Regions from separate parts of the Arthrobacter sp. zg-Y1143 genome, predicted to be linked through region 2. Evidence: riboswitches for the same ligand, from Rfam matches in the RefSeq annotation. Region 2 holds a riboswitch; the other holds the start of a gene.

Region 1 (15,337 bases), on a different contig from region 2:
AAAGGCGCGGGCGCAGCGGAGCAGCAGCTGCTCGAAGAGGCGCTGGACAACTGGGCGCGGCTCCTGAAGGAGGCCACCGGCGTCGACGTCGATGTCCCCGGGGCGGGTGCGGCCGGCGGCTTCCCCTCGGGGTTCCTGGCCTTCACCGGGGCATCCCTGCACCCGGGATTCGAACTGCTCTCGGCCTTCACCGGACTTGATGAATCATTGACCCGCTGCGATCTGGTCCTCACCGGCGAAGGCTCCCTGGACAACCAGTCCCGCTACGGGAAGGCTCCGCTGGAAGTTGCGGCCCGGGCCCGGGATGCCGGTATTCCCGTGGTTGCCGTGGCCGGGCAGATCACACTGACCCCGGACCAACTGCAGGAGTACGGGATTGTTGCGGCCGTCAGCCTGCTGGATGTGGTGCAGCGGCCGCAGGATGCAATGTCCCAGGCGGCAAAATACGTTGCCTGGGCAACCCGGCAGGTCCTCGAAGGCGCCTGAGCGCCCGCGGCCGCCGTTCCGCCGCCGTTAGCCCAGCCGGCTGGGGGTGGCCCCGGCGTCCTCCGCCGGCTCGTCGGGGTCGGTGCCCCGCCAGCGGGCGATGGCCTGCATGCCGTGGTAGGCCACCAGGGTCGCGCCGGTGCCCAGGGCAATGCCGCCGAAAGTCAGGTCCCCAATGACCCAGGTGAAGTCCGCGATGGCCACGATAAGGCCAAGGCCGGCGGCGGACAGGTTGATCGGGTTGGAGAAGTTCACCCGGTTATCCACCCAGATCCGCACACCCAGGATGCCGATCATGCCGTACAGCACGACGCCGGCGCCGCCGAGCACACCGGGCGGAACGGTGGCGATGAGCGCACCGAACTTCGGGAACAGGCTGAGCAGGACGGCCACAATGCCGGCCACCCAGTAGGCCGCGGTGGAGTACACCCGGGAGGCGGCCATCACGCCGATGTTCTCGGCATAGGTGGTGGTGGCCGAACCGCCGCCTGAACCGGCCAGCATGGTCGCCAGGCCATCGGCCATCAGCGCCCGGCCCGCGTACGGGTCCAGGTCCCGGCCGGTCATGGCGGCCACGGACTTCACATGCCCGACGTTCTCGGCCACAAGCACCAGCACCACCGGCACGAACAAGCCGATCACGGAGAAGTGGAAGCTCGGCGCGTGGAAGTGCGGCAGGCCGAACCAGGCCGCGGAACTGATCGCCTCGAAATCCACTTCGCCGCGCAGCATGGCCACCCCGTAGCCGGCCAGGACGCCGATCAGGATGGACAGCCGGCCGAAGAATCCGCGGAAGAGGACCGTGGCCAGCAGGATCACGGCCACCGTGACCACAGCCGTCACCGGCCCCTTTTCGAAGTTGGTCCGGGCCGAGCCGGCCAGGTTCAACCCGATCAGCGCCACGATGGTACCGGTGACCACCGGCGGCATCAGGAGCTGGATCCAGCGCGTGCCGGCCACCTGCGCGGCCAGGCCGATGAGGAACAGCGCCGCGCCGGCCATGATGATGCCGCCCAGCGCACCGCCGGGCCCGTGCTGGCTGGTGGCCGCGGTGATGGGGGCGATAAAGGCGAAGGAGGAACCGAGGTAGCTGGGCACTTTTCCGGCGGTGATGATCAGGAACAGGATCGTACCGATACCGGAGAACAGCAGGGTGGTGGCAGGCGGGAAGCCGGTCAGCAGCGGAACCAGGAACGTCGCGCCGAACATCGCCACAACGTGCTGGGAACCAATGCCGATGGTGCGCGGCCAGCTCAGGCGCTCCTCAGGGGCAACATAGGCGCCGGGCTTGATGGTCTTACCGTCTCCATGGAGGGTCCAGGCCGTACCGAATCTGCTCATGGTTGTGCCTTCCGAAGACAGGGGGTTTTACCAAAATTCTAACCGGCAACGATTGCCGGGATGTTACGTTGCAATAAGACCCGCGCGCCGCGCGGACCGGTCACAACGTTGAATCCGTACCGCTAGACGATGGAGCAGCATGAGCATTTCAGTTTCAGGACGGGTGGTCCTTATCACGGGCGCGGCAATGGGCATGGGCAGGCTTTATGCCGAACGCGCCGTCCGTGAAGGCGCGGCCGCGGTGGTGCTGTGGGACCTCAACGCCGAGGCCTTGGAAGGCACCGCCGCCGAACTGCGCGAGCAGGGCGCATCGGCTGTCTACCCCTATGCGGTGGACGTCAGTTCACTGCCGGACATTGAGGCTGCGGCGGAAAAGGTGATCCGCGACGCCGGCGTTCCGGACATCCTCATCAACAACGCGGGCATTGTGCGCGGCAAATACTTCTGGGAGCACGCCCCGAAGGCAGACATCAACGCCGTGATGGCCGTGAACACCCTGGCACCCATGCAGGTGACCCGGGCCTTCCTGCCCGGGATGATCGAACGCCGCACCCCGGCCCGGATCCTCAACGTTGCCTCCGCCTCAGGCACGCTGTCCGTGCCCAAGATGAGTGTGTACACGGCGTCGAAATGGGCCGTGATCGGCTGGAGCGACTCCATGCGCCTGGAGCTGAATGAATCCGGCAACGGCCACGTGGCCGTCACCACCCTGATCCCCAGCTACATCAAGACCGGGATGTTCGAAGGTGCCCGCGGGCCGCTGCTGACCCCGCTGATGGAACCGCAGCACGTGGTGGACCGGGCCTGGGGGGCGATGCTGGCCGGCAAGGCACGGATCCAGCTGCCGTGGACCGTGGCCCTGGGCAGTGCCCTGCGCAATGTGCTGCCGCAGCCGGCCTGGGACGTGGTGGCCGGCCGTGTTTTCAAGGTTTACCAGTCCATGGACCACTTCACCGGACGGAAACCGGCGGCGGATGGCGCAAAGGAAGAGGCCAAGGCATGAGCGAAATGGTTTCCGCCTTCCCGGACCCGGAATCCTCCCTGTCCGCCGAATCCCCGGCAGTGGTGCCGGCCGTCCTGGCGCGGGTCCGGAAGGCCTACGCATCCGGGCGCACCCGTCCGCCGGCGTGGCGGCGCGCCCAGCTCACGGGCCTCATCCGCCTGTTCCGGGAACGCGAACAGGAGCTGGCGGACGCACTGGCAGCGGACCTGGGCAAGAACCCGCTGGAAAGCTACGTCACGGAACTGTCTCTGGTCCGGGCCGAGGCCGAGCACGCGCTGAAGCACCTGGACAAGTGGACCCGCAGCCGCCGGGTTCCGGTGCCGCTGGGGCTGCTGCCTGCGTCGGCGAAAACAGAGCCGCAGCCGCTGGGTGTGGTGCTGATCATCGGGCCGTGGAACTATCCGGTGCAGCTGGTGCTGGCCCCGCTGGTGGGCGCCCTGGCGGCCGGTAACGCGGCCGTGCTCAAGCCCAGCGAACTGGCCCCGGCCACCTCTGCGGTACTCGCCGACCTGGTACCGCGTTACCTGGATTCCGACGCCGTCGCGGTGGTCGAGGGCGGGCAGGACATCAGCACCGCACTGCTCAAGGAACGCTTTGATTCCATCTTCTTCACCGGCGGGGAGCGTGTGGGACGGATTGTGCTGCAGGCAGCAGCCGAGCACCTGACTCCGGTCACCCTGGAGCTGGGCGGCAAATCCCCAGCCGTGGTGCTGGACGGCAACTGGGCCGGCGTCGCCCGGCGTCTGGTGTTCGGCAAGCTGCTCAACGCCGGACAGACCTGCGTGGCGCCGGACTACGTGCTGGTCACCGAGGAAGCCGCGCCCGCACTGCGCAAACACCTCGTCAAGGCCGTGGCGGAACTGTTCGGGAAGGACCCGGCCAAGAGCAGGGACTTCGGCCGGATCGTGAATGAACAGCACTGGGAGCGGCTGGTGGGGCTGCTGGACAGCGGGACAATCCTGGCCGGCGGCCGCAGCGACCGTGCCGGCCTGTATCTTGAACCGACCATCCTTACGGACGTGGATCCGCAGTCGCCGGTGATGCAGGAAGAGATTTTCGGACCCATCCTGCCCGTGCTGACCGTGAAGGACCTGGACGAGGCGATGGAGTTCATCAACGCCCGCCCGGTTCCGCTCTCCGCCTACCTGTACACCAATTCGGCAGCTGCGCGGCAGGCGTTCGAGGCCGGCGTACGGGCAGGCAGCATCAACCACAACGCCAGCACCGTGCAGCTGGCCGTGCCGGGGCTGCCGTTCGGCGGTGCCGGGGCCAGCGGAACCGGCGCGTACCACGGCAAGTACTCCTTCGATACGTTCAGCCAGCTGCGCCCGGTCTTCAGCAAGGGCACCCTGCTGGATACGCTCCGGTTCGCGTACCCGCCGTACAACGGAGTGAAGAAACAGATCCTGCGCCGGCTGCTCTAGCGCCCGTTAACGGCAAAAGGGCGGACCTCCTGGTCCGCCCTTTTGCCGTTAACGCGGTATCGCTAGGAGATGACGCCGTCCACAATGGCCTTGGCTTCAGCCTGCACCTGGTGCAGGTGCTCCAAGCCCTTGAAGGACTCGGCATAGATTTTGTATACGTCCTCCGTGCCGGAGGGGCGTGCGGCGAACCAGGCGTTTTCCGTGGTCACTTTCAGTCCGCCAATGGGTGCGCCGTTGCCGGGAGCTTCAGTCAGGCGGGCAGTGATTTCCTCGCCGGCCAGGGTGGTGGCCGTGACGTCCGACGGCGAGAGCTTGGCCAGCGCCGCCTTCTGCTCCCGGGTGGCCGGGGCATCCACGCGGGCATACTCCGGGTCGCCGAACCTGTTGGTCAGTTCGCGGTACCGCTGGGACGGGGTCTTGCCGGTCACTGCGGTCATTTCCGAGGCGAGCAGGGCCAGCAGGAGACCGTCCTTGTCGGTGCTCCACGGGCTGGCATCCAGGCGCAGGAAGGAAGCGCCGGCGGATTCCTCGCCGCCGAAAGCGGTCTCGCCGGAGAGCAGGCCCGGGACAAACCACTTGAAGCCCACGGGAACCTCCATCAGCACCCGGCCCAGGTCCGCCGTCACGCGGTCGATCATGGAGGAGGACACCAGGGTCTTGCCCACCATGGCGTCTGCGCTCCAGCCTGAGCGGTTGCGGTAGAGGTAGTCGATGGCCGTGGCCAGGTAGTGGTTCGGGTTCATCAGCCCGCCGTCGGGGGTGACAATGCCGTGCCGGTCGGCGTCGGCGTCGTTGCCCGTGGCTATGTCGTATTCGTCGGCGCGGGCAATCAGGGAGGCCATGGCGTACGGGGAGGAGCAGTCCATGCGGATCTTCTCGTCCCAGTCCAGGGTCATGAATGCCCACTGCGGATCCACGTTGGGGTTCACTACGGTCAGGTTCAGCTGGTGCTGCTCCGCAATGGCGCCCCAGTAGTCCACAGAAGCACCGCCCAGCGGATCGGCGCCGATGTGCAGGCCGGCGCTGCGGATCGCATCCAGGTTCAGCACCGAGGGGAGGTCTTCGACGTAGTTCTGCAGGAAGTCGTACGTGCCCACGGAATCGGCCAGGCGTGCTTCGCCCAGCGGAATGCGCTTCACTCCGTTCAGGCCGGCTTCCAGCAGTTCGTTGGCGCGGTCGGCAATCCAGTTGGTGATGTCCGAACCGGCCGGCCCGCCCGTGGGCGGGTTGTACTTGAAGCCGCCGTCAGCGGGGGGATTGTGCGAGGGCGTCACCACAATGCCGTCGGACTGGTCCGTCCGTGAGGCGTTGTACTTCAGGATGGCGTGGCTGACGGCCGGGGTGGGGGTGAAGCCGTTCCGTGCATCAATGAGCACGTTCACGCCGTTGGCCGCCAGGACCTCCAATGCGGTGTTCTGCGCCGGTTCGGACAGGGCATGGGTATCTTTGCCCATGAACAGGGGTCCGGTGATGCCCGCAGAACGGCGGTACTCAACGATCGCCTGCGTGATGGCGGCAATATGCTGCTCGTTGAAGGCGCCGTTCAGCGATGATCCCCGGTGCCCGGAAGTACCGAACGCAACGCGCTGCGCCACGTTCGAAGGATCCGGTGCGACGTCGTAATAGGCGTCCAACAGCGCGGTGAGATCTACAAGGTCGGATGGTTCAGCGGGTTTTCCTGCACGATTAGACATACCCCTAAGCATGCCAAAGAAACGGCAGGTGCGGCAGACGCCCGCCTACGTGTAAAGCTGCCCGTCCGGCCGTATGCTCGATCGGACAGCCGCGAGGGCGCGGCGGAGAGGGGCACACCATGGCGGCCAGTGCGGTACCGGCGCAGCTTCAGCCCGGAATGCGCCGCGGCACCCGGGCAGCCATGGCGGTCCTGAACATCATCTACGTATGCGCCGCCCCGGTTTTCTGGTTTTTTTGGAGCCAGCGCCGGCAGTTCGAACTCCCGGCCTGGGCCGAGCAGGCCGCCGGATTCGCCGCCGGTGTCCTGCCGGTCCTGGTGTTCCTGGCGGCTTGGCTGAGCGCAGCGGTCCTGTTTAGCCGGGGCCTGCGCCAAGACGGCGGCCGCGCCTTTAACGCCCTGGGCGGCCTGGGCCTGCTGGCGGCGGCCAGCGGAATGCTGGCGCTGGCCGCCGCCGGGCTGGACAGCTAGGAAGCCCTCACTTGTCGTTGTGCTTGTCGGGTCACCATAGACGGCTGCTGGCCAGCCGCGCACCTTCGCCGAGGGCTTCGAGCTTGGCCGCCGCGATCTGCGGGTGCACGCGGCCGCCCAGCCCGCAGTCCGTAGACGCAATCACGTTTTCGCGGCCGACCAGCCGGGCGAAGCGCTCAATCCGGTCCGCCACCAACTCCGGATGCTCCACTACGTTCGTGGCATGGGAGACGACGCCGGGAATGATCACCTTGCCGCCCGGCAGCTTGGTGTCTTCCCAGACCCGCCATTCGTGCTCGTGCCGTACGTTGCCGGCTTCGAAGCTGTAACCGCCGGCGTTGATCTTCAGCAGGGTGTCCGCCAGGTGCCGGAACTCGATGTCCGTTGTGTGCGGTCCGTGCCAGGAGCCCCAGCACAGGTGGAAGCGGATCTGCTCCTCGGGAAGGCCGCGCAGTGCGTAATTCAGGGCCTCAACCCGGATTTCGGTGAAGCGCAGGTAGTCCTCGACGGACGGCTCGGGATTGATCTGGTCCCAGTTCTCCGCAATGGAGGGATCGTCGATCTGCACAATCAGGCCGGCGTCGATAATCGCCTTGTATTCCTCCCGCATCGCGTCCGCGCAGGCGTAGATGAACTCCTCCTCGGTGGCGTAGTACTCGTTGGCGATGCGTGAACAGGAACCGGGGGAAAGCGAGGCGAGGAAACCTTCCTCCAGCCCCGCTGCCGCAAGCCCTGACTTGAGGTTTCGGATGTCGCCGGCAACGGCGTCGTACCCGGTGTATTCCACCTTGCCGGTGACCTTCGGGAAGACCTTCTGGGCGCCGGTGGTGATGCCCGACGACGGGTCGGTGTAGGCCTCGCGGAAGCGCCCGCGGTCGCGGCGGTCACCGAAGCTGGTGAGTACCGGTTTTCCCGGCTCGGAACGGACGGGCTCCATCTCCCAGATGCCGGTCTCCGCCACGGTCAGGCCGCTGAGCCGGGCAAAGGAATAGGACCACCAGGCCCCGTAGTCCACCTCCGCGGACATCGCGTGCCCGTACTCGCCGTCGTTGGGGATGTCGATGCCGGCCCGCTGCTGGCGCAGCACCAGGTCGGCGACGGCGTCGCTGAGCAGTTCGGCATAGCCCCCGGTGTCGGAGGGTTCCGCGTCCCGGGCTGCGTTGGCCGCGAGGAGTTCGGGGGTGCGGGGCAGGGAACCGGCATGGGTGGCCAGGATACGGTCGGTGCTTTTGCGCATGGAAATAATCCTTGGGATTCACGTGCTCTTGCCTGCACCGGATGCCTGGAAAAGGCGGTGCAGGCCGCTTCGTCATCCGAACCACCCGCGAAGCATGGGGTTGGTGCACGGCCAAGTCGGAGCTTGGCGGCCGTGTCTCCTGAAGCTGGTGCCCATCCTAACCACGACGCCGGGCGCAGGCCAAGCATGTGACGGCAGGCAAAAAGAACGGCGGCCCCGGGGTTGCCCGGTGCCGCCGTCCTGGTGGAACTGAAACTGTTGTGCCGGTTAGCGCACGCCGCTCATCAGCTTCTTGATGGCCGGGGTCGCCGCTGCCAGGGCGATGCCCAGGACAATGGCGGTTCCGCCGCTGAACAGGAAGTAGCTGACCTCGGTTTCGGGGTCGTAGAACTGTGCCAGCCAGCCGGCCAGCGTGGTGCCCAGTGAGACCGAAAGGAAGAACAGCGCCACCATCTGGGTCCGGAAAATTTCCGGCGCCAGCTTGGTTGCCACGGACAGGCCGATCGGGGAGATAAACAGCTCCGCGAAGGTGAACAGCAGCAGGATGCCGACGATCGCCAGCAGCGGGGTGCTGTTGGGGCCGCCGCCCGAGAACGGGATGAAGGCCAGGAAGGCCAGGCCCATTACGGCAAGTCCCAGGGAGAACTTCAGCGGCGAGGACGGCTGCCGGTCGCCCAGCTTGGTCCAGACCGCGGCGAAGACGGCCGCGAAGATGATGATGAAGATCGGGTTGATGGACTGCACCCAGGCCGCCGGCATGGTGAAGCCGAAGATGGACCGGTCCAGCGAGGTGTCCGCGTACAGCGCCACCACGGTGAACTGCTGCTGGAACAGGGCCCAGAAAGCGGCGCTGGCGATGAACAGCGGCATGAAGGAGTACACGCGGCGGCGTTCGACGGCGCCCACCTTCGGGCTGCGCAGGATGATCACGAAGTATGCGACCGAGGCAAGGATGGCCACGGTCGCCATGACCACTGCGAGGTTCTCCGCCTTGAGCAGGCCGAAGACCACGGCCAGGGCAACGATGACCACAACGCCGGCGGCAACGCCGCCCATGGTGGCGTACTTGCGGCGCGGCAGCGGGTTGGTCACCTGGTGGGCAGCCTCGGGCAGGTACTTGCGGGTCAGGCCGTACTGGACGAGGCCGATGGCCATGCCAATGGCAGCCAGGCCGAAGCCGTAGTGGAAGCCGAGCTTCACCTGGAGCAGGCCGGTGAGGAGGGGGCCGACCAGGGCGCCGAGGTTGATGCCCATGTAGAAGAGGGAGAAACCGGCGTCGCGCCGTTCATCCTTTTCGTCGTACAGGGTCCCCACCAGCGAAGTGGCGTTGGCTTTGACGCCGCCGGAACCCAGGGCAATCAGGATCAGGCCGGCGGCCAGTCCCACTGCGCCCGGGAGCACGGCCAGCGAAATGTGGCCGAGCACAACAATCGCGGCGGAGTAGAAGAGCACGCGTTCGGATCCGAGGACCCGGTCCGCAAGCCACGCACCAATGATGGTGGACAGGTACACACCACCGCCGTATGCGCCCACCAGCGAGGTGGCGATGGCTTTGTCGATGCCAAGGCCGCCCTCGGTGACGCTGTAGTACATGTAGTACAGCAGGATGCCCTGCATGCCGTAGAACGAGAAGCGTTCCCACAACTCGACACTGAAAAGATTGGCCAACATCCGGGGATGGCCGAAGAAGGTTTTACGCGCTTCTTGGACGCCTGGGTTACTGGGGGTATGGCTCACGGATTAATGGTCCCACTCCCCGCGGGGGTAAGCGCCGGGAAAACCGGCGTATTCCGCCCCGAACCGGGCAGGTTTCCCTTGGCCATGTGCTGAAGGTCACCCGTTTGCAGGTCGATTTCCGCGAGATTACGTGCAATAGGGCCCCCGTTACGCCCGGATTTTGCGCAAACCCGGGCGCTGCCTACAAGCAGCCGGAATTCCGGGGGAGTGTGCAGGGTTGCCACCGGTATGCCCACCCGCGTCCCCCTCTCGATCCTTGACCGCGCCAACTCACGGCTGGGCTTTTCCGAGGCCCATGCCCTGCAGGCAGTCCTCGAGCGTGCCGAAGCCGCTGAAGCGCTTGGGTACCGGCGCTTCTGGGTGGCCGAACACCATGCCGTGGCCGGTATTGCCGGTTCAGCACCGGCGGTGCTGATGGCCGCCCTTGCCGCCCGGACCAGCAGCATCCGCATCGGTTCCGGCGGCATCATGCTGCCCAACCATCCGCCGCTGCTGGTCGCCGAGCAGGCCGCCACCCTGTCCGCCCTCTACCCGGACCGCATTGACCTGGGGCTGGGCCGTTCGGTGGGTTTCACGCAGGCGGTGCGGCGGGCACTAAAGGCAGGAAAGGCTGAGGCCGAACGGTTCGAAGCGGACCTGGCGGAACTGCTGGCCTACCTCGACGGCACGGCACCGATCACGGCGCGGCCGCGGGACTCCGGCCAAACCCCGGTTTTTGTGCTGGCCACCGGAGCCGGTGCCGATATCGCTGCGCGTGCGGGCCTGGGCCTGGTCTTCGGCGGGCCGGGCCTGTTCCGAAACAACCCCGGGCAGGTGCTGGAACGGTACCGGACATCCTTCCGCCCCTCGGACCGGTTCCCGCGCCCCTACGTGCTGGCCGCGGTGAACGTGGCGGTTGCCGGCACGGAAAGGGCCGCCGCTGAACTGCTCCTCCCCGAGGCCGCGGCCCTGGCCGATTCACGTACCAAGGGTGTGTTCCCCGCCCTGGCCGGGAGCGGCAGCGCTGCGGAAGGCCCGGAACGCCGGCAGGAACTTATCCGGGAATCACTGGCCAATTCCATCCACGGCACCCCGGACCAGGTCCGCGAGAGGCTGGGCGGGCTCGTGGCCGCAACCGGTGCCGATGAACTCCTGGCCACCGGGGGAGCCTACGACCTCGCGGGCCAACGGGAGTCCGACCGGCTGCTCGCCGGCCTGTTCACGGATTAGCGGCCCCGCCTGGATGGGGAACCGGGGTCAGTAGCCAAGCTGCGCGGCGACGGCGAGCAGGTCGGCTTCGGCCCCCGGACGGCCGATGAGCTGGATACCCATCGGCAGTCCGGCCTCCGTGTTGTACACGGGAACGGAGATGGCGGGAAGTCCGCACACATTAACCATGGACGTGAACGGCGAGTAGAGGCACTGCCGTACATAGTCTTCCTCCCCGCCGCCGTCCGTGTACCAGCCGATGGGCCGCGGCGTCATGCCCAGGGACGGCGTGAGGATCATGTCATAGGCACCGAACTGCCGGATGGTGTCGGTTTCGAAGGTGCGCAGGATGTCAATGGCCGTGACCAGGTCCGCGGCGCTTCGGCCCAGTGCCCGCTGCCGCTTGGACGCTGCAATGCCGGTGAGTTCCGATTCGGCCCCCGGCTCCAGCACAGCCGTAGCCAGGAACGCCGTCCACACCGCCTCGAACGCATCCGGATACCGTTCGTCGTAGCGCAGGTCCGTGTCCACCAGGTCGTGGCCTGCCGCAGTTAGCGCGGCCGACCCGGCGTCGAGCGCCTGAAGCGCCTCGGGATCAAGGCGGATCTCCAGCCTGGACTCGAAGGGTGAGCGGGTGCTGACGCCTATCCGGAATGTGCCTTCGGCCCGCTGCGCAGCGGCCAGGAAGCCGTCCGTGGACGGCGGTGCGCTGGTGGCGCGGTGGTTCGGCCCGGCAACCATGGCGTCCAGCAGCAGTCCGGCGTCGGCCGCGGTTCGGGCCAGTGGACCGGCCACCACAAACTGGCCCAAATCCTGCTGGGCGGAGCCGGAGGGGACCCTGCCGCGGTTGGGCTTAAGCCCTACCAGCCCGGTGGCGGCGGCGGGGATGCGTACCGAACCGCCGCCGTCGGTGCCCGGTGCGAAGGGAATCAGCCCGGCAGCTACGGCCGCTGCGCTGCCACCGGAGGATCCGCCGGGGCTCAACCGCAGATCCCGCGGGTTCCGCGCCGGCGGGCCCACCAGGTTTTCGCTGTAGCTGCTCAGCCCGAATTCCGGCACCTGGGTTTTGCCGAGGCTGATGGCTCCGGCCCGGCGCAGTACGGCCGGGAGCGGGCCGTCGGTGTCCGCCGTCCACGGCTTCAACGCGGCGCTGCCCATGGTGGTACGGACGCCGGCGACATCGGTCAGGTCTTTGTGGGCCAGCGGCATGCCGTGCAGCATGCCCAGCTTTTCTCCCCGGGCGCGCCGCGCATCAGCGGCCCGCGCCTCGGCCACGGCAAGCTCAGGGGTGGGCGTGAGGAAGGCGCCCAGCGCGGGGTTGAGCTCTTCGATCCGCTGCAGGTAGTGGGTGGTCACCTCTTCGGCGCCGAGCCGGCCGGCTGCCAGTTCATCCCGCAGCTCGACGGCGGTCATCTCGTGGGGAGCGGGCAATTTGTACCTCCGGTGCATGGGACCTGGACGTTTATTTCTTCGGGCCGCGTCCCACTATAGGCTGGACAAAACGAACGCCGCGGCCCCGGAAGCCCGGGTGCGGCGGCGGCGCGGAACAACCCGGTTCAACAGTGAGGGCAGCAATGAGTGAGATGCAGAGCGTATCCGTAGACAGCATTCCGGCGGGCGCAAAAATCCTCGATGTGCGGGAGGACTATGAATGGGAGGCCGGTCACGTGGACGGCGCCGTCCATATCCCGCTGGACCAGCTGCCCGAAAGCCTTGACAGCCTGGACCCCGACCAGGATCTGGCCGTTATCTGCCGCACCGGCGGCCGCAGCGCCCGCGCCACTGCGTGGTTGGACGCACAGGGCTACTCGGCCGTTAACGTCAACGGCGGAATGGGCGCCTGGCTGGAAGCGGGCAAGCCCATGGTTTCGGACAATGGCCAGGAGCCGACAGTTCGATGACGCACACGGCGCACGCCCAAGCTGCTCCGCACCATTCCGGCCCGTCGGGCGAGACCGTGGTGTACACCTATCTCGGCCCGGAAGGAACGTTCACGGAAGCGGCCCTGCTGCAGGTGCCCGGCGCGAAGGATGCCGTCCGTGTTCCGTCCGCCAGCGTGAACACCGCATTGGAAATGGTCCGCTCCGGGCAGGCCAATGCCGCCGTGGTTCCGATCGAGAACTCGGTGGAGGGCGGCGTCAGCGCCACCCTCGATGCGCTTTCGGCCGGCGCCACTCTGCGGATCCTGCGCGAAATCCTGGTACCTATTACCTTTGTGCTGGCAGCCCGGCCGGGAGTGGCGCTTGAGGATGTCCGCACCGTGTCCACCCACTCGCATGCCTGGGCCCAGTGCCGCGAATGGGCAGCGGCGAATATTCCCGAAGCGGAATATCTCCCTGCGTCCTCCACCGCCGCAGCCGCCGTGGAACTTAGCGGCGCGGAGCCCTCCTTCGACGCTGCTATCTGCGCGCCGCTGGTCGCCGAACGGCTGGGGCTGACGGTGCTGCGGGAAGACATCGGAGACGTGCGCGACGCCGTGACCCGGTTCGTGATGATCAGCCAGCCTGGCCTGCTGCCCGAGCCCACCGGATCGGACAAGACCACCCTGGTGATCCCGCTGCCGGAGGACCACCCGGGTGCCCTGATGGAAATCCTGGAGCAGTTCTCCACCCGCGGGGTGAACCTGAGCCGGATCGAGTCCCGCCCCACCGGCATGTTCCTCGGCGACTACTTCTTCAGCATTGACGCCGACGGGCACGTGGCCGATGCCCGGATGGCGGATGCGTTGAAGGGCCTGCATCGGATCAGCCCGGAAATGCGTTTCCTCGGCTCCTACCCCCGGGCGGACCGCCGGGAGCCCGAGGTCTCCCGGCACACCAGCGACGAAGCTTTCCGGGACGCGGATATTTGGCTCGAATCCCTGCTGAACGGATACTAGGGCTGGAAGCATGCCGCGGCCGGACCGGCAGCGGCGCCGGGTGAAAGGGAAGCACCATGGCTCGACTGAGGCGCAGCAACTGCGAGCATCCCGGCTACTCCCGGCGGCGCTGGGGAAAAGGCTTCAGCTACCGGGACATCCGCGGCGGGGTGATCACTGACCGGCAAGTGCTGGCACGCATCCGTTCGCTGGCGATCCCGCCGGCGTGGACCAGCGTCTGGATCAGCCCCTACGCCAACGGCCACATCCAGGCCACCGGCACCGACGGGGCCGGGCGGAAGCAGTACATCTACCATCCGCACTGGCGGGAAATGAAGGACCGGGAAAAGTTCGACCGCGCCTTGGCCTTTGCGCAGTCCCTTCCGCCGGCCCGCCGCCTGATTACCAAGCATTTGCGTGCCGAAGGGGTGGGTCCCGAACGCGCCCTCGCCGCCGCGCTGCGCATTGTCGACGCCGGTGCCCTGCGGGTGGGCGGCACCCGGTATGCCGAGGCCAACGGTTCCTACGGCACGACCACCCTGCGCATTGAGCACGTGAATCTGGCCGGCACCGAGGTCCGCTTCGATTTCCCGGGCAAGAGCGGCCAGGAATGGCACACGTCCATCAATGACGAGGACCTCGCCGCAGCGCTGGAGCCCATGCTCGCGCGGCCCGGCGCCGACACGGCCCTGGCCTACATCGGTTCGGACGGCAGCTGGCACAGTGTGGACGCCGCAGCGCTGAACGCTTTCCTGAAGGAAGTAACCGGCGGGGATTTCAGCGCCAAGGACTTCCGCACCTGGCAGGCCACGGTAGTTGCCGCAATGTCCCTGGCCCGGCTTGCGCCCGAAGCCGTCACCAAACGGGCCAAGCTGAAGGCCGTGGCTGCAACCGCCCGGGACGTCGCGGACCACCTGGGCAACACGCCGGCTATCGCCCGCAAGTCCTACATTGATCCCCGCGTGGTGGACCGGTTCTTTGACGGCGACGTCATCCCGGTTACCGGGTTTTCGGCGTCGGAGACTGCGGTGCGCCTGATGCTCGAGGATTAACCGGGTTTCCGCAGCGCCCGGCAATAAGTATGCTGATGGAAGGCGCGCGCAGTATTGGCGCACTGGACAACCACCCCAAGAAGGAAGGTGCCGGCATGAGCGAGTACCCCAATGAAGAAGAACAGCTCAAGGACCCGAAGCCCAGCGGTGTTTCCACCAATGATGACAACTACCGCGGCGATGTCGGCGACCAGGGCAACGACATCCGCTTTGCCGAGGAAGAGGCACTGATCCGGGAACAGTCCTCCGGATCCTCCCTGCCTAAGGAAGAAGGCGAGTACACCGACGCCGACGGCGCCCGGACGGACCGCAACCGCGAAGGCGGCTACACCGATTCCGAGGGAACCCAGGACGGGAAGTAGTCCGTCCCGGTTCCTCCGCCGGCATCAACTCCGGTAACAACGGGGCCGCATCCGAAAGGGTGCGGCCCCGTTGCATATTCCCTGGCTAGGCCGTTGCGGCGGCGTTGCTGCGGTTCTTCGGTACAGGCAGCGCGGGGGCCTGCGGTACCCGCACGAGCAAGGCCCCGGGATCCACCTGGACGGTGATGGACGTGGCCGCCCCGGTCAGGTCCCCGTCGAGCTGGGTCTGCGTGGGTTCGGCCACCGACACGGTCACTTTCCGGGCCCGGTGGTGGTGGATGACCGGCAGATCCTTGGGGTAGCGCGTCATCACCTTGCCGGCCACCCAGGCCCAGCCCAGGACGCTGCGCGGACTCATGATGATGATGTCCAGCAACCCGTCATCCACCACGGCATCCGGGATGAAGTCGATTCCAGCCGGCAGCCGTCCGGTATTGGCCACCAGCACGCTGTGCACTTTCTGCGAATGGACCGGGGCGTCGTCAA
Region 2 (15,337 bases):
CGCTGGACGTGCCGCCGCCGGGGAATGTGCAGGTGGGCCTGGACGACGTGATGCTCTGGGGAGTGCTGCCCTATCTGGTGCTCGCCGTCCTGATCCTGGGCTCCATCTGGCGCTACCGGTATGACAAGTTCGGCTGGACCACCCGGTCCTCCCAGCTGTATGAATCCCGGCTGCTGCGCATTGCCTCGCCGCTGTTCCACTTCGGCATCCTCGCGGTGATTGTGGGTCACTTTGTGGGACTGGTGATTCCCAAGACCTGGATGGACGCCATCGGGTTGAACGAGGACACCTACCATTTCTTCGCCCTCAGCGTCGGGACCCTGGCCGGCGTAGCCACCCTGGTGGGAATCGTGCTGCTGATCTACCGGCGCCGCACCACCGGTCCGGTGTTTATGGCCACCACCCGCAACGACAAGCTGATGTACATCTTCCTGCTCGCCGCAATCCTCACCGGGCTGGCCACCACCGTCTTCTCCGTCTTCGACACGAACATCGTGAATTACCGGGACACTGTGTCGCCCTGGTTCCGGTCGATCTTCATCCTTCAGCCGGACATCCTGGGCATGACCGCGGCCTCGGTGTCCTTCAAGATCCACACCCTGTTCGGCCTGGTGCTGTTTTCCCTCTGGCCGTTCACCCGGCTGGTGCACGCGTTCACCGCACCGCTGCAGTACCTGTTCCGGCCCTACATTGTCTACCGCTCCCGGGGGAAGCGGCCTCTTCCCGGTGCTGCGCCTCCGCCCCGCGGCTGGGCGCCGGTGGGCACCCCGGACCGCGACCGCCGCGGCGTTCCGCGGAACTGAGTACTCCCTCCTGAAGGCAGGCACCCATGTCTACAGCATCTACCTCGCCGGCCGCAGGGGCGGACCTGAAATCCGGCCAGCTGCGGAACCTGATAGTCGCGACCATTGCCTCCACAGTCGGCTTCTGGGCCTGGACCATCATCGGGCCGCTCTCCAGCCGTTACGCCGCCGACATGGACCTGGGCGCAGGCCAGACCTCCGTCCTGGTGGCCATGCCCATCCTCGTCGGTTCGGTGGCCCGCATCCCGGTGGGTGCCCTGACGGACCGGTACGGCGGGCGGATCATGTTCACCGTCATCCTGGGTGTCACCGCGCCCCTGGTGCTGCTGACCGGAATAGTGGGACGGCTGGGCAACTTCCCGTTCCTGGTGGTCATCGCCTTCTTCCTGGGCATTGCCGGGACGGTGTTCGCCATCGGTATCCCGTTCTGCTCGGCCTGGTATGACCGCAGCCGAAAGGGTTTCGCCACCGGTGTTTTCGGCGCCGGGATGGTGGGCACCGCGGTGTCCGCCTTCTTTACCCCAAGGCTGGTCGACGCCGTCGGCTACATGGGCGCGCACATCACCATCGCCGTCGTGGTGGCCGTCATGGCCGTGATCAGCTGGCTGGTCCTGCGCGAGTCCCCGGCCTGGTCCGCCCCCACGGAACCGGTGCTGCCCAAGATCACCCACGCCTTCACGCTGCGGGTCACCTGGCAGCTGTGCTTCCTGTACGGGGTGGTGTTCGGGGCTTTCGTGGCGTTCTCGAACTACCTGCCCACGTATCTGGGCAACGTGTACGACTATGACGCAACCGCGGCCGGGACCCGGACCGCCGGGTTTGCGGTGGCCGCCGTCATTGCCCGGCCCATTGGCGGGACTATGGCGGACAAGGTGGGGCCGAAGCTGGTCACCCTGGCCTCCCTCGCCGGAACGGTGGTGCTGGCCGTGATCGTGGCGCTGCGGCCGGAGGAGGAACGGGTGTACGGTACCGCGTTCATCCTGATGGCGCTTTTCCTGGGGCTGGGCACCGGCGGCGTGTTTGCGTGGGTAGGGCGTGCCGCCCCGGCGCAGGACGTCGGCACCATTGGCGGGATCATTGCCGCCGCCGGCGGGCTTGGCGGATACTTCCCGCCACTGGTTATGGGGGCCACCTATGATCCGGAAAGCCGCAGTTACTTTGTGGGGCTGCTGCTGCTGGCCGCTTTTGCCGCCGTCGCGTTCCTGCTGACCTTTACGGTGCGCAACGGCGGGCGGGTGGATGAACGGACGCGTACCTGAAAACCGGTGTCCGGCCGGCGGCGGGCGTACAGTCGGGTGCATGGGTGCAACCGAACTGATCCTGATCCGCCACGGTGAGAGCGCGGGCAACGTAGCCGCCACCCGCGCCGGACGTGTTGGTGCCGAACGTATTGACATTGCCTGGCGGGACCCGGACGTCCCGCTCAGTCCCGACGGCGAGGAGCAGGCCGCGGCGCTGGGCCGCTGGTTCGCCGAGCTGCCTGCCGGGGACTTGCCGGATTCGGTGTGGTGCTCGCCGTACCTGCGCGCACAGCAGACCGCAGAACTGGCCGGACTGCCTGGACTCGCCGGGCCGATGCGCCTCGACGAACGCCTCCGCGACCGTGAACTGGGCGTGTTGGACCTGCTGACCAGCGCCGGCGTCGCCGCCCGCTACCCGGAGGAAGCCGAGCGCCGGGCCTGGCTGGGGAAATTCGTGTACCGGCCGCCGGGCGGGGAGTCCTGGGCCGACGTCGCCCTGCGGTTGCGTTCCGTCTTCCGCGACCTCGACGACGAGGAGGACGGCAAGCGGGTGGCAGTGGTCTGCCACGACGCAGTGATTATGCTGATCCGCTACATCTGCGAACGGCTGAGCGAGCAGGAACTGCTGGATCTCGCTGCGGCCAACAGCGTTCGCAACGGCTCGGTCACCCGCCTGGTGCGGCCGTCCGGAACCGGACCGTGGAAAGCGCACACCTTCAACAGTGTGCTCCACCTGCAGGACAGCGGAGCACCCGTCACCGAACACTCTGGAGATGAGCATGACGTCCACCCCCGCTAAACTCGTTACCCCCGCACTGCTGCGCGACTGGCAGCTCTCCACCGACACTGCCGGGAAGGAGGAGCGCGGCACCGTAGTGGTAATCGGCGGCGAACGCCGCACCCCCGGAGCCGTGATGCTGACCGGCCTTGCGGGCCTGCGCGTGGGCGCCGGCCGGCTGACCATGGGCGTGGCGGACTCCGTTGCCGTGGCCGTAGCCGTTGCCATTCCCGAATCCGGCGTGGTGGGACTCGCGGAAGCCGACGGCGGCATAGACGGCGGTGCTGCCGGCGGACTTCTCGCTGCGGACCTGGAGTCTGCAGCTGCGGTGGTGATTGGCCCGGGAATGGCCGACGCCGAACAGACTGCGGCCCTGCTGCAGTCCGTGGTGCCGCTGTTGGGGGAGAAGACCCAGGTGGTGCTGGATGCCTACGCGCTGGGTGTGCTGCCCGGCCAGCCGAAGCTCGCGGAGGCACTGGCCGGACGGCTGGTCCTGACCCCTAACCGCACCGAGATCCTGCACCTGCTGGGGGATGAAGACGCGGACGAGGAGTCCCTTGACCTGGCCGAAGCCTCGGCCGAGGTGGCCAGCAAGTATTCGGCCGTAGTCACCGCACAGAACCTCGTCACGGCACCGGACGGCTCCAGCTGGGAAGTGCCCGCCGGGAATCCCGGCCTGGGTACGTCCGGTTCCGGTGATGTCCTGGCCGGTGCGGTGGGCGGTTTCCTGGCCCGCGGTGCCACGCCGGAGCAGGCCGCATGCTGGGGCACCTACCTGCACGCCGTGTCGGGGGACCGGCTCTCGGCGTCGCGCGGCCCGCTCAGTTTCCTGGCGCGCGAGCTGCTGGAGGCCATGCCCCCGGTGATCGCGGAGCTGAACTAGGGGGAGCAGGCTGCCCGGTGCCGCTTCGGGCTCCTATCCTTAACTGATGACAGCTAACGAATACCGGGCCCCGTCCGGCCGCCCGCCGGCGCAAATCCCCTGGCTGGCGTACCGCTTCACCCGCAGTGATGCCGTGGCGGCGGGCTACTACGTCCTGTTCCTGCTGTTGCTCAGCTTTGTGCCGATCGACATTCCGGGCCTGTCCGCGCTGATCCCGGATCCGCTGGTGGCCGCATATGTGATCAACCTGGCCTTCTACGCGGTGGGCGGCGTCCTGGCCCTCATCGCAGCCCGGGCCTATGTGGCACGGGAAGCAAGGATCCTCGCTACCCGGCCGGTCCTTTCAGCGGCGCTGATTCCGATCGGCGTGATCCTGACCATCATCGCTTCCATGGTGGGCCTGATCATCACCGGCGAGGCGGAGACCGCCGTGAACCAGGAGGCCGTGCAGGGCCTGGTTACGCAGATGTCGCCCTGGCTTGTGGTGCCCCTGGTGGTGGTGCTGGCGCCCTTCGTGGAGGAGTACATTTTCCGCCACCTGCTGATCGGCAAGCTCAGCCGCTACTGGAACACCTGGGCTTGCTGCATCCTGTCGGTCCTGCTGTTCGCCTCCATCCACATTGTGGGCAAGGAGTCGCTGTCCCTGCCGGTACTCATGCCCTATCTGGCCACCGGCGCCGTGCTGGTGGGCATGTACGTCTGGGCCGGGAACAACTTCATGCTGTCCTACGGGGTGCATGCCGCGAAGAACCTGCTTAGCGTGGTGATCATCTACGCCGTGCCGCCGGAGCTGCTGCAGCAGTAGGGTCTCACGGCTGTTTTAGAGGATCCGCGGACGCCCTCTGCACAGCTGATGCGGGTATTGGCCCTTCCACGCCGCATCAGCTGTACAGAAGCTGGAAGAGCAGGTGCGCGTCAGCTGATGCAGAACTCGTTGCCCTCGGGATCGGCCATCGTGTACCAGGAGTGCGGGCCCTGACTGGCCTCGTACAGGAAGGATGCACCTCGACCTTCCAATGCGGCCCGGGCTTCGTCCTTGTCCCTGCCCTCCAGCCGCACATCCAGGTGGATTCGATCCTTGACGGTCTTGGGCTCGGGGACGGGCTGGAACAGGATGCGCAGCCGGTCCTCCTGTCCCACCTGATCGGCAGGGCAGATAGCTGCGCCGTCACGCCAGACCCGGACACCGTTGTGCTCAATCACGTCCTCGGGTTTTGCGAAGCCCTGGTCCAGCAAGGACGAGATGAAGCCCTGGTCCGTGGGCTCCAACGTCCAGCCCAAGGTTTCCGCCCACCAATCGGCCTGAGCGTGGGCATCGGTGCAGTCTACGCAGATCTGTATGTTCGTCATGGCCCAGAGCCTAGGAGGGCAGCGCCACCGTCGGCACTGAATTGCGGCCAGCTACCGTCCGCAAGCTAGGAGCCGGGCTTCTCGAGCCGCTCACTTTCGGGTGCCCGGACCGGAGAGCCGTTGCACGGCAGCACCCGCTCCGGCCGGGCCAAGTAGAAAAAAGAGCTCCGGGCTTCGGAGCCAAACCCGCCGGGCACCATCAGCGTGGAATACCGCTGGCACCACTGGGGCGTGTCGACGGCGGCTTCCAATGCGGTTGCGACCGCACCGACATTGTGGAACCACATCAACTGCTGCTGGCCGTCGATAACCAGGTAGATGAGGTCCAGCTGCGGATCCGCGGTGACGTCGACGTCGGCCCAGTGCTCCCAGCCCTGAAGCCGGCGGCCGTGGATCCAATGGATGTTGTGGCCCGGAGCGAAACCGGTGCAGTTGCTCGGGGAGGAACTGCTGAAGTCGGGGTTGTTGAAGCCGGAGTTGCTGACACTGGAAATGCTCACAGTGGGTTCCTTTTCAGGTTGTCCTTGCCTGCAGCGGATGAAGCAGGCCGCTTCGTCATCCGAACCACCCGCCGAACAGTGGGGTTGGTGTGGGGCCAGTCGGAGCTTTTATGCCCGGCGAACCGGGCGAAGGCCACATCTCGTGAAGCTGAAAACTACTGTAGCGGAGGGCGCCGACATTTCGACAGGGGCTCTTGTTCTCGGGTCCCGGGCCGGGCGCCGGGGGGGGGCCGGGCGGGGCGCCGGGCGGGCCGGAACGGCGGCAACGAAAACTTCCGCTCGCAGAGCTCGCGAAAGTTATTAAAGCCGCCTAACCCGGCCCGTCCGGTGCCCTGGTGCCGCACCGCGCCTGACTCGGCCCGTCCGGTGCCCTGGTGCCGCACCGCGCCTGACTCGGCCCGTCCGGTGCCCTGGTGCCGCACCGCGCCTGACTCGGCCCGTCCGGTGGCCTGGTGCCGCACCGCCCTACCCGGCCCGTCCGGTGCCCTGGTGCCGCACCGCCCGACCCGGCCCGGCCGGCCTTGGTGCCGCACCGCCTGACCCGGCCTGTTCGGTGCCCTGGTGCCGCACCGCCCTACCCGGCCCGGCCGGCCCTGGTGCCGCACCGCCCGACCCGGCCCGCGGCCCGGTGCGCCGCCCCGAAAGGCGGCGGAAAGGAGAGCCCTACGGGGCGGAATCCACCACGGAGGTTCTAATCGAAGTCCATGCCTGAACGGTGCCGGCAGGAGCGTTGGGGAAGTCCTGCAGCAGTACGTCCTGTTCGCCGATGACGAGTCCCGAGTCAGGATCGATGATGATGTCGGTCCGCGACGTTCCTCCTGGGTGGGGGATTCCGATGGCGATGCCTGTCCTACCGTCCACTGTTGCCTGCTTGTCGCTTATGACCACGCCGGGGATCAGTGCAGCGGCCCGATACATGGTTGCGCGCAGGTCGGCGGGGACGGCCCCGGTGCGCAAACCGTCAGCGATGGTTACAAAGGCCTCGGTTTCCGGCGTTTTGCCGGCTCCCTCGGTGCGCTCGTAAATGAGGTCCAGCAGTTCCCGGGGATCCCGGGGCAGGCTTCCGGCTTCGTCGAGGGAGGTGCCGATGATGACCATCGGCGCCTGCCCGTAGAAAGCTCCGCCCGGGCCGCGCTGGATTCCGACCGTCGGGTTCGGCACCCCGCCCTTCGGCGGCAGCTGGGCGATCTCGGCGGCCGCCTTCTTGGCGGCGTCGGACGAGGACTCGAGGGGAATCCGCTCTCCGCGGTCCCAGACCCATTCACCGTTCCTGTCTGCCGGTATGTAGAGCTGATCGCTGACGGTTTCCTGCCAGGAAAGGTCGCTGCCGTCGGCCATCTGCTTGCCGCCCCAGGTCAGCTCGGTTGTGTCGATCTTCAGGTACTGGCCGGGCCCCACCAAGGGATCAGAGGTGCGGATAGTGGCGTCAGCCGCGGCGTTCAGGACTTCTGCTGCCTCAGCGGTGGCGCCGGGACTGCCGGGCCGGACGACGTCGGCCACCACTATGCCTCCCACCAGCAGAGCTGCAGCGGCGGATGCAAGCAAGAGACGGCGTCGGGCGCGGGGCGCCGTGGTCCTCGGGCCTCCGGCGCGGCGGGCGTTTAGCGGAGGAACAGCGTGCAGGCGGGAGGGCGAGGTGCTTTGTGCCGCCTGCGGGGCGTCCATCACGGCCAGCGACCTGGCGCGGCTGCCGGCCAGCTCCGTCTCGTGAACCCAACGTGCGGGGTCAGCGGATGCAAGTGCGCGGTCAAGGCCGCCGGGCTTATTGGTATGGCTCATCGTTTCGCTCCCTCTGAAAGTGATTCCGTGTCCAGCAGGCGGCCGAGCGCCTTGCGTGCCCGGTGCAGGCGCATCCTGACGGCGGTGGCACTGGTGTCGAGCAGGTCCGAGACTTCGCTGGAACTGAAACCGTCCCAGTACGTCAGGAGGAGGACCTCCCGGTCATCGGGCCCGAGCCGGGCGAGCGCTTCGTGGATACGGGAGTCGTCGTCGTTCCGCTCGTGGTCGCGTTCAAGCTGGAGGGCTCCGAGGAGGTTCACGGACCGGGAGGCGGACCGGTCATGGTTGCGGAGGACGTTTTTCGCGATCCCGAACAGCACCATGACCGAAAGGCTTTCCTCTTGCCCGGTCTTTTCCCAGGCGATCCGGAAGACCTCGGCACACAGATCCTCGGCGGTGGCGGCGTTTTCGGTTCGACGCCGGAAGTAGCGGTAGATGCGGTCATGTCCGGCGGCGTGGGCGGCCAGGAAACACTTCTCCCTGTCCACGTCCCGTTGTTCCTTCCGGAAGCTTTGTACACTCATGCCCTGTTAATGTCCGGCAGCCTCCAAAGTGTAACTGCGCGCGCCGAAAGCCCCGGCCGCGTACCAAAGGGAAGCCGCATCGAGCGCAGTAGGTACCGGACACAACGAAGGGGCCTGGCGGAGGCGGCTTTAATATTCCCCGCGAGCTCTGCGAGCGGGGAATTTCGTTGCCGCCGGAGCCAGGCCCCGTAGGTGCCAGGGCCAGTGTCGGAGTGACGCAGGCGCGGGAAACTTACCGCCAGCCGGCCCCCGGCGCCACCAGCTTCACGACGCTTTCCAGCAGCTGCGCGTTGTAGTCCACGCCCAGCTGGTTCGGTACGGTAATCAGCACGGTATCGGCTTCCTGCACGGCGGCGTCGGCGGCCAGTTCAGCAGCGATGACATCCGGTTCGCCGATGTAGCTCTTGCCGAACCGCGCCAAACCGCCGTCGAGATGGCCCACCTGGTCCCGTCCCTCGGCCTGCGCACGGAGCCCGAAATAATGCCGGTCCTCCCCGGTGACCAATGGGATGATGCTGCGGCTGACGGAGACCCGCGGGGTGCCCTGGTGGCCGGCGTCGGCCCAGGCCTGCCGGTACACGGCAATCTGCTCGGCCTGCAGCTGGTCGAACGGGACACCGGTGTCCTCGGTCAGCAGGGTGGAGCTCATCAGGTTCATGCCCTGCTCGCCCGTCCACTTGGCTGTGGCCCGGGTGCCGGATCCCCACCAGATGCGCTCGGGCAGGCCGGGGGACAGCGGATCGATGGGCATGGCTCCGGTGCTGCCGGTCATGGCCGGATCCGCCTGGGCGACGCCGGCACCGGCAATCGCGGCCCGGAACACTTCGGTGTGCTGCCGGGCCATGTCGGCGTCGGTGGATTCCGGCCCCGGCACGTAACCGAAGGACTCATATCCGCGCAGGGCCGGCTCGGGGGATCCCCGGCTGATGCCCAGCTGCAGCCTGCCTCCGCTGATCAGGTCCGTGGCCGCGGCATCCTCGGCCATTGAAAGCGGATTCATATAGCGCATGTCGATCACGCCGGTGCCCAGCTCAATCCTGCTGGTCCGCGCGGCCATGGCTGCGAGCATCGGGAAGGGGGCGGAGAACTGCGGGGCGAAGTGGTGCACCCGCAGGTACGCGCCGTCGACGCCGATTTCCTCGGCTGCGACGGCCAGCTCCACCTGCTGCAGCAATGCGTCACGTGCGCTGGGGGTCCGTGAGCCGAGCGCATTCCGGTAATGTCCGAAGGACAGGAACCCTATTCGTTTCATATCAGCCTCAGCGCCGTAAGGTTCGGCCGTATTCCCGTCCTCCCCGGACTTCCGGGCCGGGCACGTGGAAACGCAGCGGAAGGAAGCAGGAACAGTGCACATCACCTTGGTCCCGGGCTATCAGGGCTCACCGCCGGAGCAGTGGCAGAGCCGGTGGGAAGCCGACCTGCCCGACGTCACCCGCATCGCGCCGTCGTCGTGGGACGAGCCGGAGCTGGAGGACTGGATGTCCGCGCTGGACAAAGCCGCCGGGGCACAGCACGGGAACACCGTGCTCGTGGCGCACAGCCTGGGCTGCCTGGCCGCGGCGGAATGGCTGCTGCGCAACCCCGTCGGCGCCCGCGGGGTCTTCCTGGTCAGCCCGCCGGATCCCGTAGCCGCCTCCTTCCCGCAGCCGGCCGGGACGTTCCGGAACCCGCGCTTGCAGGAACTGCCTGTTCCGGGCCTGCTGATCGCCAGTGAGAGCGACCCGTACTGCGCGCTGCCGGCGGCAGAGGTCATTGCAGCGGCCTGGAAACTGCCATTCATCAATGCCGGCGAGCTGGCGCACATCAACGAAAAGAGCGGCGTCGGCTACTGGGAACAGGGCCGGGATTTGCTCACCGCGTTCACCGCGGGGCTGGGGGAACGGGCCGCAATCGGATAAGAATGGGCACATGCAACTTCCGGTGATGCCTCCCATTGCGCCCATGCTGGCCAAAGCCGCCAGCTCCCTGCCCGAAGGCGAGTACCTCTACGAGCCCAAATGGGACGGGTTCCGGTCCATCATTTTCCGGGACGGCGACGACGTCGAGATCGGCTCCCGCAACGAGAAGCCGATGACGCGCTACTTCCCCGAACTGGTGGCGGCACTCAAGGCCAACCTGCCCGAGCGGTGCGTGGTGGACGGGGAAATTGTGATGGTGGCGCCGGACGGTAAACGGTTGGACTTCGAGCTGCTGCAGCAGCGTATCCACCCGGCCGCCAGCCGCGTGAAACTGCTTGCGCAGCAGACCCCGGTCCGGTTCGTGGCCTTCGACCTGCTGGCCCTGGGCGACACGGATTACACGGACAAACCGTTCGCCGAACGCCGCGAGGCCCTGGTCCAGGCGCTGAAAACGGCGCAGGCACCGGTGTCCGTCACCGCCGCAACGGATGATCCGGAGCAGGCGCGGGACTGGTTTGACCGGTTCGAAGGTGCCGGGCTGGACGGAGTGGTTGCCAAGCCGCTGGATGCTGCGTATGCCCCGAACAAGCGCACCATGGCCAAGCTCAAGCATGAGCGCACCGCTGACTGCGTGCTGGCCGGCTACCGGGTGCACAAGTCCGGCCCGGACCTCATCGGTTCGCTGCTGCTGGGCATTTACAACGACGACGGCGAGCTCACCAACGTGGGCGTTGCCGGAGCCTTCTCCATGGACCGGCGCCGGGAGCTGTTCCAGGAGCTCCAGCCGCTGGTGGCGGGCGAAGAAGGGCACCCCTGGGCGTCGGAGGAGCAGGAGGCCGGCACCCGCACGCCCCGCAACTCGGAAGGCAGCCGCTGGAGCGGCAAGAAGGACCTCTCCTTTGTGCCGCTGCGTCCGGAGCGGGTGGTGGAGGTGAAGTACGACCACATGGAAGGGAATCGGTTCCGGCATGTGGCGAGCTTCGTGCGCTGGCGGCCTGACCGCTCGCCGGAGTCCTGCACCTACGCCCAGCTGGAGGAACCCGTGAAGTTCGACCTGGCGGACGTGCTGGGCAGCTAGCTGCGAAGACTAGCCGCGGCCCCGGCACCCGGTCCGGAATTCGCTGCCGGCATCCGCCAGGATGGCCGCGGTGTAGCCGTCCCGGTAACCGGTCTCGGTGGGATGCAGGTCGAACGGGCCGCCTTCGAAGCGAATCCAGGAATCGGCGGATCCCACTCCGTGTCCGGCGAATTCGTCCACCACGTCCACAAAGACGCCGTCCTCGGGAACCTGTCCGGCGATGACCGCATTCAGGGCGTCGGTTCCGGCGTTGAACAGGGCCTGCGCCTCCGCGCTGAGCGGGCCCGGCGCACCGGTTTCGAACAGGTGCGGGTATCCGGTGACCACCAGGGTGGCGCGCGGGGCTGCCTCGGCTATCCGGGCGAATTCCGCCGCCAGCTGGGGAGCCAGGACCGTCGAGGCGTAGGTGCTGGCCTGCTCGATGGCCGGTGCGCAGGTGGCCGGAAGTTGGGTCCCGGCGCAGGCGGCCACCACGGTGCCGAACCGGACGTCGTTGCCGCCGATGGTCACGGTCACGACGTCGGTCCGGTCGTTGAGCGTGCCGCTGGCCGCCGCGTTGCTGATCTGTTCGGGCAGGTCCACCGGTGCGTCAGCCGGGGTGGTCAGGGTGGTGGCGCCGGCGCAGGTGGCATCGGCTTCCAGATCCACGCGCCGCCGGGCGTCCAGCAGCGCGGGATAGCCCTGTTCCGTGCGGCCGCAGGCATCCAGCACGGGACCGCCGCCGTAGCCGGCGGCATAGGAGTCTCCGAAGGCCACATAGTCGACGTCGCGGCCCCAGCCGTGCCCGCCACCATGCCCGCCGCCGTGGCCCCAGCCATGCCCGTGGCCGTCTCCGCCCCGGTGCTGCACGGAGTCCCCGCCGAAGTTGCCCGGGGAGCCGCCTGCCGGACCGTCTGCCGCGGCGGACGACGCACCGCCGGCTAGGAGCGCCGCCGCAGCCAGGGCCAGGACACCGAGCCTCCCGCCGCGGAATGAACGGCGGAACGGGAGGCGGAACGGACTGCGGAAAGGGACACCGGGTGAACGGCGGTAAAGACCTGGGCGAGGGCTCATCTTTGCACTCCTTCGGGCAGCGGAATCAACGGCTCCAAGGCGGACAGTCTTTCCCAGCGCAGGGCATGCGGCAATCGCCAATCCCGTATCCGGTTCCCTGGCGGCAGGTTTTCCATCGACAACCCGGGCAGCATGAGCGGCCGGAATGCTGCCCGGAGGGGTGTGGCGCAACGCGCTCTGCGCTACGCTGGCGAGATACCGACCGTATGGTCAGTAATCGCCGGCCATTACGGTGCCCGGCGGTCCGGGCAACGGTGCCCGGCAGGACGCGTCCCGTGCGAAAGGTTTTCCCATGACGGCAACAGCCCTCGACGTTGACTACGTACCCAGCTACGTCCGGGACGCCTGGTGGTCTCCCGGCGACGGCGGAGCGGGCACCGAGGTGCGGGATGCCAGCACCGGCGAACTGCTGGCCCGGGTCAGTACGGACGGACTGGACACGGCTGCCGCCGTCGAACATGCCCGCAGCACAGGCCAAGCCGAACTGGGGAAGTACACCTTCCACCAGCGGGCCCTGCTGCTCAAGGAACTGGCCGGTTTCCTCAACGCCCGCCGGGAGGAACTGTACGAGGTGTCCGCCCGCTCCGGGGCCACCCGCAAGGACTCCCTGGTGGACATTGACGGCGGCATCGGAGTGCTCTTCGCCTACGGGTCCAAGGGGCGCCGCGAGCTGCCCAACGCCACGGTCATCACCGACGGCGCAGCGGAACGGCTGTCCCGGGACGGGTCTTTCCTTGGCGAACACATCTACACCCGCCTGCCCGGCACGGCCGTGCAGATCAACGCCTTCAACTTCCCGGTATGGGGCCTGCTGGAAAAACTGGCGCCGGCCTTCCTCGCGGGGCTGCCGAGCATCGTCAAACCCGCCACCCCCACCGGCTACCTGGCCGCCGCAGCCGTGCGGCTGATCGTGGAGTCCGGGATCCTGCCTCCCGGGTCGCTGCAGCTGATCTCCGGCCCGGCGCGGGACCTGCTGGACCACCTGGACTACCGGGACCTGGTCTCCTTCACCGGCTCGGCGTCCACCGCCGAAAAGCTGCGTGCGCATCCCAATGTGACGGTGGGAGGCGTTCGTTTCACGGCCGAAACGGATTCACTCAATGCCGCCATCCTGGGAGCCGACGCCGTGCCCGGCACACCCGAGTTCGAGGCCTACATCGAATCGCTGGTCACCGAGGTGACGGTCAAGGCCGGCCAGAAATGCACCAGCATCCGCCGGGCCCTGGTGCCGCGGGAACTGGTGGACGACGTCGTAGCCGCCGCCGCGGACCGCATCCGGGAGCGGGTGGTGCTGGGTGATCCACGGGCCGCGCAGGTGACCATGGGGGCGCTGGCGTCCACCGAGCAGCTCGACGGTGTCCGCGGTGCCGTCCGTGAACTGCTTGCCGCCGGCGGGACGCTGGCGCTCGGCTCGCTGGAGGCACCCGACGTCGTACTTGCCGACGGCAGTACCGGCCCGGCGCCGTCGGGCGCCTTTATGGAACCGGTGCTGCTGACCTGGGACAACAAGGACGCGGACGCACTGCACAGTGTGGAGGCCTTCGGACCCGTTGCGTCGGTGGTCGGCTATGACAGTGTGGCCGACGCCGTTCGGCTGGCTGCCCGCGGGGGCGGGTCGCTCGTGGCCACCGTCTGCACCAATGATCCGCAGGTGGCCGCCGAAGTGCTCGCCGGCATTGCCGGGCACCATGGGCGGGTGCTGATCCTGAACCGGGAGGATGCGGCGAGTTCCACCGGCCACGGCTCCCCGGTGCCGCACCTGGTCCACGGCGGTCCCGGGCGGGCGGGCGGGGGAGAGGAGCTGGGCGGCATCCGCGCGGTGCTGCATTACATGCAGCGCACCGCCGTGCAGGGCTCGCCGAACATGCTCACCGCCCTCACCAGCATCTGGCACACGGGTGCGGACCAGCGGTTCGACGCCGGCCATCCCTTCCGCAAGCCGCTGAGCGAGCTGCGGGTGGGCGACGCCGTGCGCTCCGGGCTGCGCACGGTGACCCTGGCGGACATCAGTGCCTTCGCCGAGACCACCGGCGACACGTTCTACGCCCACACCGACCAGGCCGCGGCCGAGGCCAATCCGTTTTTCCCGGGCATTGTGGCGCACGGCTACCTGCTGCTGTCCTGGGGTGCGGGCCTGTTCGTGGACCCGGCACCCGGTCCGGTACTGGCGAACTACGGGCTGGAGAACCTGCGCTTCATCACTCCGGTGGCTGCGGGCGACGCCATCCGGGTCACGCTGACCGCCAAGAAAATCACGCCGCGGGAGACCGACGACTACGGCGAAGTGGCGTGGGACGCGGTGCTCACCAACCAGGACGATGAGCTGGTAGCCACCTACGACGTGCTGACCCTGGTGGCCAAATAGCTGCCGGGGGACGCTGGGTTACGGGCAGCTGCTGCGGCGTACTGCCCAGTCGCAGACGGTGTCCGGGCTCAGGACGTCGCTGACCACCACCACGCCGTAAGCGGCCAGGACGAGCCCTGCAACTGCCAGGGCCGCCCACAGCAGCCGGCGCTTCCCCATCAGGCCGAGCCTGGACCCAGGCGGGTATGCAGCCCGTCGAAAACCATGGTGATGATGTTGTCCGCGAGCTTCTGCGCGGGCAGCGGACCGCCCGGCCGATACCACTCGACAATCGAGTTGATGGTGCCGAAAAGCAGCCGGGTGGTGGTCCGCGGATCAATGTCGCTGCGCACCGAGCCTTCACGCCGCGCCGCGTCCACCAGGTCCGCCACCCGGTGGTCGAACTCGCGGCGGCGGGCCAGCGCGGTGCGCTCAATCTCGGTGTTGCCGCGCAGGCGCAGCAGCAGGGTCACAAACGGCAGCCGCTCGGTCAGCACCTCAATGGTGCCGCGCAGCACGAATTCGAGCCGGACGTCGGCCGCACCGTCGGAGGCCCGCGGGTCATCCAGCACCGCCTCCAGCCCGTCCAGGGCATGGTCGAGGGCCATGCGGAGCAGCTCGCCCTTGGAGGGGACGTGATGGTAAATGGCTGACTTGGTGATGCCCAGGTTCTCGGCGAGGATGCCCATGGACGTGGCTTCGTACCCGTGCCGGTTGAACACGTCCACGGCCACGTTCAGCACACTCTGCTGGTCATAGCCGGGGCGGCCGCGGCGGCCGGGAACGGCAGCAGCAGGTGCATCGGGGGCAGCAGCGGGATCGGGGGCGGCATCAGGCATGGCGCCATTTTCCCACGCCGGGGCGCACCGGCGTCGGGCCGTTCATCACGACGGCGCGGCGCCGGGCTGCCGGCGCAGATCGTAGATCCGGCGCAGCTTGCCGCTGGAGCGTGCCAGCGTGCCCGGTTCCACCACCTCCACCGTGCAGGAGGAGCCGACATGGACCTTGATCTGCGCTGCCAACTCGACGGCGGCGGTGGCGGCCTCCGGTGCGGAGGTCTCTTCCCGCCGCTCGATCCGCACGGTGAGTTCATCCATCCGCTCCGG

The links. A riboswitch is a leader RNA that binds a small molecule or an ion and turns the genes downstream of it on or off. The one in region 2 is predicted to bind S-adenosylmethionine.
Region 1: linked by a shared signal. The riboswitch ahead of QNN98_RS00705 (cobalamin-independent methionine synthase II family protein) and the one ahead of QNN98_RS03980 (hypothetical protein) in region 2 are both predicted to bind S-adenosylmethionine.

What each region holds. Positions count from the first base shown of each region.
Region 1 covers NZ_JASKLW010000001.1:119,373-134,709, reverse strand. The annotation lists gene QNN98_RS00735 (glycerate kinase) at 1-486, shown strand, start outside; gene QNN98_RS00730 (uracil-xanthine permease family protein) at 514-1,827, opposite strand; gene QNN98_RS00725 (SDR family NAD(P)-dependent oxidoreductase) at 1,967-2,830, shown strand; gene QNN98_RS00720 (aldehyde dehydrogenase family protein) at 2,827-4,254, shown strand; gene pgm (phosphoglucomutase (alpha-D-glucose-1,6-bisphosphate-dependent)) at 4,317-5,948, opposite strand; gene QNN98_RS00710 (hypothetical protein) at 6,068-6,418, shown strand; gene QNN98_RS00705 (cobalamin-independent methionine synthase II family protein) at 6,450-7,655, opposite strand; SAM riboswitch class IV at 7,675-7,800, opposite strand; gene QNN98_RS00700 (peptide MFS transporter) at 7,923-9,326, opposite strand; gene QNN98_RS00695 (MsnO8 family LLM class oxidoreductase) at 9,621-10,601, shown strand; gene QNN98_RS00690 (amidase) at 10,629-12,011, opposite strand; gene QNN98_RS00685 (rhodanese-like domain-containing protein) at 12,155-12,481, shown strand; gene pheA (prephenate dehydratase) at 12,478-13,458, shown strand; gene QNN98_RS00675 (DNA topoisomerase IB) at 13,515-14,489, shown strand; gene QNN98_RS00670 (hypothetical protein) at 14,525-14,851, shown strand; gene QNN98_RS00665 (diacylglycerol/lipid kinase family protein) at 14,937-15,337, opposite strand, start outside.
Region 2 covers NZ_JASKLW010000003.1:81,192-96,528, forward strand. The annotation lists gene narI (respiratory nitrate reductase subunit gamma) at 51-803, shown strand; gene QNN98_RS03955 (MFS transporter) at 830-2,062, shown strand; gene QNN98_RS03960 (histidine phosphatase family protein) at 2,103-2,843, shown strand; gene QNN98_RS03965 (NAD(P)H-hydrate dehydratase) at 2,818-3,705, shown strand; gene QNN98_RS03970 (CPBP family intramembrane glutamic endopeptidase) at 3,752-4,510, shown strand; gene QNN98_RS03975 (VOC family protein) at 4,621-5,055, opposite strand; gene QNN98_RS03980 (hypothetical protein) at 5,121-5,555, opposite strand; SAM riboswitch class IV at 5,571-5,703, opposite strand; gene QNN98_RS03985 (CU044_5270 family protein) at 6,219-7,334, opposite strand; gene QNN98_RS03990 (RNA polymerase sigma factor) at 7,331-7,858, opposite strand; gene QNN98_RS03995 (LLM class flavin-dependent oxidoreductase) at 8,091-9,110, opposite strand; gene QNN98_RS04000 (RBBP9/YdeN family alpha/beta hydrolase) at 9,205-9,756, shown strand; gene QNN98_RS04005 (ATP-dependent DNA ligase) at 9,767-10,834, shown strand; gene QNN98_RS04010 (SGNH/GDSL hydrolase family protein) at 10,844-11,887, opposite strand; gene paaZ (phenylacetic acid degradation bifunctional protein PaaZ) at 12,180-14,252, shown strand; gene QNN98_RS04020 (hypothetical protein) at 14,271-14,411, opposite strand; gene QNN98_RS04025 (TetR/AcrR family transcriptional regulator) at 14,411-15,070, opposite strand; gene paaK (phenylacetate--CoA ligase PaaK) at 15,116-15,337, opposite strand, start outside.